DNA from 2 places in the Paraburkholderia sp. JPY419 genome. Region 1 is predicted to be linked to the other one. Evidence: riboswitches for the same ligand, from Rfam matches in the RefSeq annotation. Region 1 holds a riboswitch; the other holds the start of a gene.

Evidence for each region. A riboswitch is a leader RNA that binds a small molecule or an ion and turns the genes downstream of it on or off. The one in region 1 is predicted to bind thiamine pyrophosphate.
Region 2: another riboswitch for thiamine pyrophosphate. It lies ahead of QFZ91_RS16550 (FAD-dependent oxidoreductase); the one in region 1 lies ahead of thiC (phosphomethylpyrimidine synthase ThiC).

What each region holds. Positions count from the first base shown of each region.
Region 1 covers NZ_JBNDKV010000002.1:3,206,004-3,210,421, reverse strand. Annotated here, with positions in the region: gene QFZ91_RS20995 (DUF1223 domain-containing protein) at 1-364, opposite strand, end outside; gene QFZ91_RS20990 (hypothetical protein) at 473-931, opposite strand; gene QFZ91_RS20985 (GreA/GreB family elongation factor) at 1,522-1,926, shown strand; TPP riboswitch at 2,069-2,186, shown strand; gene thiC (phosphomethylpyrimidine synthase ThiC) at 2,275-4,206, shown strand; gene QFZ91_RS20975 (glycine zipper 2TM domain-containing protein) at 4,357-4,418, shown strand, end outside.
Region 2 covers NZ_JBNDKV010000002.1:2,277,107-2,281,524, reverse strand. Annotated here, with positions in the region: gene QFZ91_RS16560 (thiazole synthase) at 1-327, opposite strand, end outside; gene thiS (sulfur carrier protein ThiS) at 435-632, opposite strand; gene QFZ91_RS16550 (FAD-dependent oxidoreductase) at 698-1,828, opposite strand; TPP riboswitch at 2,050-2,173, opposite strand; gene QFZ91_RS16545 (ABC transporter ATP-binding protein/permease) at 2,607-4,358, shown strand.

The sequences.
Region 1 (4,418 bases):
CGCCCGCGAGATGCGTCAGCGTCTCCTGACGTTCGGTGAAGCGATGCTGGGAAAACCGGTCGCTCCAGCCGAGGCTGTTCCAGTAGTCGACGTGCAGTGCGAGCGGCACGATGCCGCGCGCGACGCCGTTGCTTTTCCATTGACCGAGCCAACGGTCGGCGGGCGGGCAGCTATCGCAGCCCTCGCTGCTGTACAGCTCGACGAGCACTAACCGGTGCGCGGGGCTGTGCGTCGCGCATAGGGGCGCGGCCGCATCGGCCGCACGGATGCCCGAAGCGCTCAGCACAACGAGCGCGAGGCCGGCGGCGGGCCTGGAAAAACTCGTAAAGCGCCGAAGTAGCGAGCGATTGTGCGCGGTCGACATGACGTGCTCCGATCGTAATCTGCACGTTTGTCGAACCGCGCGGCCGGTTATGACAAGCCTCTTTTAATTTTTTTCCGGCATGGCTAGCGAGCCAAGGCTCGCCGCGACTCAGTCGTAACTAACCACTACCGTCACGCGCGTGTCCGCATCGGTGCGCCGCGCGTTCAGCGACAGCACGCCGCCCGCGCGATCGACCGCGTAGTGGCCGTCGCGGGCCAGCACGCCGTGCCCAATGCCATCGACGAAACGCGCTGCCACCAGATCGCGCGACTGCGTGCCGCCGTTCACTTCGAGCGTGACATCGGCCCCGCTGACGACGCCCGGCGGCGCGCTGAACGTCACCGTGCGCGAGAAGCGCTGACCGGCCACGCTCGCACTATCGACGGCGACGCCAGTGGGCGCCGTATCCGCACTGATCTGCAGCGGCGGTGCGACGATCATCCCCACGAACCGGATCACGCCGCCCGTCACCGTCGATGCCGCCGGCGCCGCCAGCGGCGCGGCAAGCAATGCCACCACCGCGGCTGTGCGACCGAACGTTCGCCACCGCATTGTTTCCGCTTTCATGTGCACCTCTCTGTCAATCGGCGCGAGTCGCGTCGCGCCATTCACGCGCCATCCCGCGAATCGGTTCGCTGGAGTGCGGCCTTCGCTGCACTTTGTTTAACGGCAATCCTTTGACTGGCTTGAACGCAATGCGGATCACGTCGCTTTCTTCTGGCACCGCACAAAGACGGCCGATCGACGGAGCGCGATGTCGCCAACGGAAGTGCCCGAGACAGCGTGCTAACATCAAGCTTTCGTCGCTGGTGTCGCGGGCTTCACGTTTTGCTGCGCGGCAACCTGCCGTTCGCTATTCCCATCACCTGGTCGTTTTGCCCGTGACTTCGCTGCGTCGTCCGACTTTCCGTGCTCTCGCCCGCTTGCGCCCATGCCGCGCAGGCGGCTGCGCGCGCGCGGGCGTCGCGCCGCACGGCACCGGCGAGACGTCCCGAATGCTCCCGCTTCACGCCGCCCGGCGCCCTCGCTGACGTAGCCTGCCGATACCCCGGGGGCCGCGTCGCCGGGCTCCGGGCTTTCCCATTCGCACTCATCCGCCGACCACCCGCATGGGATCGTCGCACGCGGCCATCCTTCACCGCCTTATCGGAGTCCTGATGATGAAGAAGATCAAAACCTGCTATCTGACCGAACTCGACGTGACCCGCCTCGAGAAACATGCGGCCGCCAACGCCAAGCTGCAGCAAATGCTCGACGACGTGCTCGAACGCGCGGTAATCGTCGACTCGCACGACATCCCGGCCGACGTCGTCACGATGAACTCGCAAGCAACGCTGATCGATTCGGCGAGCGGCGAACAAATGACGTGGACCGTCGTCTATCCGCCCAACGCCGATTTCGCGCAAGGGCGGCTGAATGTATTCTCGCCGGCCGGCCTCGCGCTGCTCGGCGCGCGCCGCGGCGAGAGCATCAGCTTTACGCCACCCAGCGGCGATCAGCAAGTGCTCAAGATCGACAAAATTCTGTATCAGCCCGAAGCCGCCGACGATTTTTCGCTGTAAGCCGGCTGTTCCATTGCTGTAAGTTGCCCCTGTCTGATGCGGTCTCGAAATAAGCATAGGAGATGTCTGGATTCATCTGGACCGGTTTTTTGAATCACTCAGACAGGTTGCCAAACCGCGGGCGGGCGGTGTATCGTGTGCGCTGCTAACGCGGGGGTCCTGCGTAGCGCGGAGCTGGAGGTCCGTGTTGCGTGGGTGAGAAATACCCTTTGAACCTGATCTGGATAATGCCAGCGCAGGGAAGCGTACGGATCTCGCACCAGCCTCGACAGCGTCACCTCTTAGCGATTTCCGACCACTTCCATCTCAGTCTCCTGCTTAGCCGCCCCACTTTGTACGGAGACTTACATGAACGCCAATCCGAAGTTTATTTCCGCCGAAGCCCATGTGGACGAGGCCGCCGTCGCGCCGCTGCCGAATTCGCGCAAGGTCTATGTGACCGGCTCACGCCCCGACATCCGCGTGCCGATGCGCGAAATCTCGCAGGCCGACACGCCCGACAGCTTCGGCGGCGAAAAGAATCCGGCGATCTACGTGTACGACACGTCGGGCCCCTACTCCGACCCGGACGCGAAGATCGACATCCGCGCGGGTCTGCCCGCGCTGCGTCAGGCGTGGATCGAGGAGCGCGGCGACACCGAGCCGCTGAGCGGTCTGTCGAGCAGCTTCAGCCGCGAGCGCGCCGCCGATCCGGCCACCGCGCAGCTGCGTTTCCCGGGTCTGCATCGCACGCCGCGCCGCGCGATCCCCGGCAAGAACGTCACGCAGATGCACTACGCGAAGCAAGGCATCATCACGCCGGAAATGGAATACATCGCGATTCGCGAGAACCAGCGTCGTGCCGAGTATCTGGAGACCTTGAAGGCGAGCGGCCCGAACGGCGCGAAGCTCGCCGCGATGATGGGCCGCCAGCACCCCGGCCAGGCATTCGGCGCGAGCGCGTTCGGTCCGAACGGTCTCAGCGAAATCACCGCGGAATTCGTGCGCGAGGAAATCGCGCGCGGCCGCGCGATCATCCCGAACAACATCAATCACCCGGAGAGCGAGCCGATGATCATCGGCCGCAACTTCCTCGTGAAGGTCAATGCGAACATCGGCAACTCGGCGGTGACCTCCTCCATCGGCGAGGAAGTCGACAAGATGACGTGGGCGATCCGCTGGGGCGGCGACACGGTGATGGATCTGTCGACCGGCAAGCACATTCATGAAACGCGCGAATGGATCATCCGCAACAGCCCGGTGCCGATCGGCACGGTGCCGATCTATCAGGCACTCGAAAAGGTCAACGGCAAGGCCGAAGACCTGACGTGGGAAATCTTCCGCGACACTCTCATTGAACAGGCTGAGCAGGGCGTCGACTACTTCACGATCCACGCGGGCGTGCGTCTGCAATACGTGCCGCTCACCGCGAACCGGATGACCGGCATCGTGTCGCGCGGCGGCTCGATCATGGCGAAGTGGTGTCTCGCGCATCACAAGGAAAGCTTCCTGTACGAGCACTTCGAAGAGATCTGCGAAATCATGAAGGCCTACGACGTGGCCTTCTCGCTCGGCGACGGCCTGCGTCCCGGCTCGATCTACGACGCGAACGACGAAGCGCAACTGGGCGAGCTGAAGACGCTCGGCGAGCTCACGCAGATCGCATGGAAGCACGACGTGCAGGTGATGATCGAAGGTCCGGGCCATGTGCCGATGCAGCTGATCAAGGAGAACATGGACCTGCAGCTCGACTGGTGCGACGAAGCGCCGTTCTACACGCTCGGGCCGCTGACCACCGACATCGCGCCGGGCTACGACCACATCACGTCGGGCATCGGCGCCGCGATGATCGGCTGGTTCGGCACCGCGATGCTGTGCTACGTGACGCCGAAGGAACACCTCGGTCTGCCGAACAAGGACGACGTGAAGACCGGCATCATCACGTACAAGCTCGCCGCGCACGCAGCGGACCTCGCGAAGGGTCATCCGGGCGCGCAGGTACGCGACAACGCGCTGTCGAAGGCACGCTTCGAATTCCGTTGGGAAGACCAGTTCAATCTCGGTCTCGACCCGGACAAGGCGCGCGAATTCCACGACGAGACGCTGCCGAAGGATTCGGCCAAGGTCGCGCATTTCTGCTCGATGTGCGGCCCGCACTTCTGCTCGATGAAGATCACCCAGGACGTGCGCGAGTTCGCCGCGCAACAGGGCGTCAGCGATAACGAAGCGCTGCAGAAAGGCATGGAAGTCAAGTCGATCGAGTTCATGAAGCAAGGCGCGGAGATTTATCAGCGGCAATAAGCGGCTTGCGAGACGCGCGCGCGAAGTAGCGCCCTGCAGTATCGAAGCCCGCCGGCATGGCGGGCTTTTTTTATTTCGCCGCTTCGAGCAGGCACGCTGTGTGCTGACAGAAAGAAACAACTACTTCCAACAACGAAGGGAGTCAGCATCATGAAATCGATCCGTCAACTCGGTACTCGTCTTGGCCCGGTCGCAGTCGCGCTTTCGCTCGT
Region 2 (4,418 bases), 930 kb from region 1:
GCCGATCAGTTCGAGCTTGATCCACTCGGTCTCGAAGATTTCGCGCGCCATATGCGCGGTCGTCACCGCTTCACCGACGCTCAGGCAGCCCGCCGTATTCGGCAGCAGCGGCACGCCGTGGCGCTTGAGCAGATCGAAGAAGCCGGCTTCCGCGTTGGCCTCGTTCATCTGACGGCGCAGCGCGACGGTGACCATGCCGGGGCGCGCGGCGTGGATCGAATCGGACAGCGATTGCAGCGACGGGTAGCGCGACGTGCCGAGCAGCACGCGGCTTGCGAAAGTTTGACCGTATAGGGTCAGCGCGTCCGCGCTCTCGTGAGAAGTCATTTGCATCATCCTGGTTTGCCGTCGCGGCTAGAACCGACCGCGTGACGGCAATGGGTTTTCGGCGACGGTTGTTGCGTTCGGTATGCAGCAGGCCGGCGCGAGCGCGCTCAGCCGCCCGCGACCGGCTGCACGACGTCGAGCCGATCGCCCGTTTGCAGCGCGCGCGCCGCATGCTGCGCACGCGCGACGAAATCGCCGTTGAGCGCGACCGCGAACGGCGGACGCGCGCCAAAGGCGGCAAGCGCATCGGCGACAGTCGCGCCCTCGGGCAGCGACAACGGCTTCTGATTGATATGAATGTCCATGGTGTTCGAATACGGTTCAATCGATGGCGCAAGCGGCATCGCGTGCGGCACGTTTGCCGCTACGCTCAGGCCGGCTCACGCGCGAAATGCTGTTGGAACAGCTCGCTCCAGCGTGCGTCGCGCCGCCAGCCGGCGAATGCGTCGGCGTCCCGGACACGGCCGTCGAGCAGCGCGCTCGCGAAGCGTACGGCTTCGTCGGCGACTTCCGGCGCGATCATAAAGCCGTGCCGATACAGGCCGTTCACGCGCAACGTGCGCGCGCCGTCCCACAGCAGCGCGGGACGGTGATCGGGCAAGGTCGGCCGGCACTGCGAATTCAGCTCGAGGATGCGCGCCTCGCCGAAGCCCGGATGCACCGAGAACGCCGCGCTCAGCAACTCGAGCGCCGAACGCACGCTGACGGGCGACATGTCCTCGCCCTCCACCTCGGTCGCGCCGATCACGTAGAGGCCGTTCTGCTTCGGCGCGATATACAGCGGGTAGCGCGGATGCAGCAGCCGCACCGGGCGAGTCAGCTGCAGGTGAGGTGCATGCACGCGCGCAACTTCACCGCGGATGCCGCGCAGCGTCGGCAGCACAGGCTTTGCGCCGAGCCCGCGGCAATCGATCGTGATACCGGCGTCGGGCAGCGACGCGTCGTCGATCGGCGTGTTCCAGTGCGTGTCGACGCCGCGCTCGGCAAGCCCCGCGGCGAGCGCGGAAAGCACCTGGCGGTTGTCGAGCTGGCCCTCGCGCGGCAGTAGCCAGCCCTGATTGAAGCGGCCGGCCAACGCGGATTCGGCGGCGCCGAGCTGCGCGCCCGAAAGCGCGACGAAGCCGCCGTCGAGCAACTCGGCCGGCGCGTTCGCGCGCACGCGGCGCTCGAACAGCGGCGCCTCCGTGCGATCCGCGTGATGCCAGACGACGAGCGTGCCGTTGCGCTGGAAAAACACCGGCTCCGGCAGTTCGGCGAGCACGCGCGGCCAGCTTTCGAGCGAACTCGCACCGAGCCGTGTGATCAGCAGCTCGGCGCTCGCGGCTTCTGCCAGCGGCGCGAGCATCGCCGCGGCGACCCACGCGGCAGCCTGCGAGCCGGCGGCATCGCCGCGCTCATAGAGCGACACGCGATGTCCGTCGCCCGCGAGGTGCCACGCGACCAGCCGGCCGCACAAACCGCCGCCGAGCACGGCGAAATCAGGTCGAGCGGAATGGCTCATCGCACCCGCTCCGTTTGACAGCCGCGGGCGAAACCAAAGCGGCACGGCACGCCGGAGCCGGCGCGACGAAGAGAAAGATGCATGTCTGAAGAATAGGCGGTCATCGAGTCCTTTCCGTACGGCCAAAAACGCACGTACCCAGGACGAAACCGGCGGGTGAAGCCGGCCGGTCACGGCGTGTGCAGGTGAGCTGCGCTCGCCGCCCGGCGGGGAATGGAAGACGGTTGCTTCCGGAAACTTCCCGCGCCGGTATTACCCGGATCGGGTGCAAAGGGTCTCTCTCAGCCTCGCCGCCCCGGCATGAAAATCATGCCGCCTGTGGGCGAAGCACCCCTGTTTCGTCGCAGGTCATTAGACCATAAAAGGCGCGGCGCCCGCAAACCAGCGGTCCGCCGTCGCTGCCGCGATTTTGATCTGGCACCGTCTAGCGAGATGCCGATGCGAATCGGCCCGGCGCTCTGGCACAATGCCGTGACCGGTGCCGAAAAAACGCGGCGCGCGCGGCACTCGTGGCCGCATGCGTGGCAGCGGCATCCCGGCGGACGCCGGCCCCGAAAAATTAATTTTCGCTTAAGGGCGTCACGCCAGAATCGGGCGCCCGTCCGGACTCGCGTTCATCGAGCGCGAGGGCGCGATGCCCGGCCAGGTATCGCAGACCCGCCTCAGCCACGGCCTCGCAAAGGGCCGGCTGTCAGCGGGATCGCCCGACATGGGTCAACCAGATCGGACCCGTACGCCGCCGGAATGCACTTCGGGTCAGCACTTCATCAGGACGCTCATGACACCACATACTTCCGCCAGCCCCGCGCTGCCGTCCGACGAAAAGGTCTCCGCCTGGAGCCTGATCAAGCCTTACTGGGTTTCCGAGGAACGAGGCATCGCATGGGGGCTGCTCATTACGATCATCGTGATGAACCTGCTCGTCGTCTGGATCAACGTGCGCCTGAATAGCTGGAGCAGGGACTTCTACAACGCGCTGCAGGAGAAGAACGTCCACGACTTCCCGCATCTGCTGATGATTTTTACCGGACTCGCGTTCGGCTTCATCATCCTCGCCGTGTATGGACGCTATCTGCGTCAGATGCTCGGCTTCCGCTGGCGCCAGTGGCTGACCACCCGCTACCTGAACGAGTGGCTCAACGACAGCGCGTTCTACCGCATCGAGCGCGACCGCCTCGCCGACAACCCCGACCAGCGGATCAGCGACGACCTGCAGTCGTTCGCGACCACCACGCTGTCGCTGACGCTCGATCTGCTGTCGACCGTCGTCACGCTGGTATCGTTCATCACGATCCTGTGGACGCTCGCGGGCGCGCTGAGTATTTCGCTCGGCGGCATGCCGCTGCATATCCCCGGCTATATGGTTTGGGCCGCCGCGCTGTATGCGGTGGTCGGTTCGCTGCTGATGCAGAAGGTCGGCCATCCGCTCGTGTCGATCAACTATCAGGCGCAGAAAGTCGAGGCGGATTTCCGTTTCGGTCTGATCCGGCTGCGTGAGAACGCCGAGCAGATCGCGTTCTACAACGGCATGGAAACCGAGAAGACGAACGCGCGCACGTTGTTCGGCCGCATCCGCGACAACTGGTGGCAGGTGATGAAGTACACGAAGCGCCTGACCTTCGTGCTGAGCTTCTACGGCCAGATCGCGATCATTTTCCCGATCGTCGTCGCCGCGCCGCGCTACTTCGCGGGCGCGTTCACGTTCGGCGTGCTGATGCAGATTTCGAGCGCGTTCGGCACCGTCAGCGATTCGTTCTCGTGGTTCATCAACAGTTATACGAGCCTCGTCGAATGGCGCGCGACCGTAAACCGGTTGCGCGAATTCAAGCGCGTCGTGCATTCGCCGCGTCTGAAGGAATCGGTGTCGCCGGCCACGGAACACGGCGGCATCAATCTGCATTTCGTCGACAGCAACTCGCTTACCACCGACAGCCTCACGCTCGCGCTGCCCAATGGCAACCCGCTGTCGCGCATCCGCGATATCGCGATCCGGCCGGGCTCGCGCTGGCTCGTGCGCGGTCCGTCGGGCGCCGGCAAGAGCACGCTGATGCGCGCGCTCGCGGGCCTGTGGCCGTTCGGCGACGGCTCCATCGACGCGCCGGTCAACGCGCGCATGATGTTCATTCCGCAGGTCAGCTACATGCCGATCGGCACGCTGAAGGCGGCGCTCGCGTATCCGTCGGCGGCGGACACCTATGGCGACGACGAATGCCGCGACGCGCTCATCACCTGCCATCTGTCGGAATACGCGGACCGTCTGCAGGAAACGGGACACTGGACCCGCGTGCTGTCGCCGGGTGAGCAGCAGCGCTTCGCCGCCGCACGCGTGCTGCTGCACAAGCCCGACTACCTGTTCCTCGACGAAGCGACCAGCGCGCTCGACGCGGAAAACGAGGCGCGGCTCTATCGACTGTTCACCGAGAGGCTGCCGAAGGCGGCGATCGTCAGCGTCGCGCATCGCGAATCGCTTGCTGCGTTCCATGACGAAACGCTCGACGTCGAGCGTTCGGCCGAAGCGATAGCGGCGTGAGCGACGCGCACAGCGCTCACTTCAATTAAGCGCACGACGCCGCCCCCGCGCGTCGTGCGC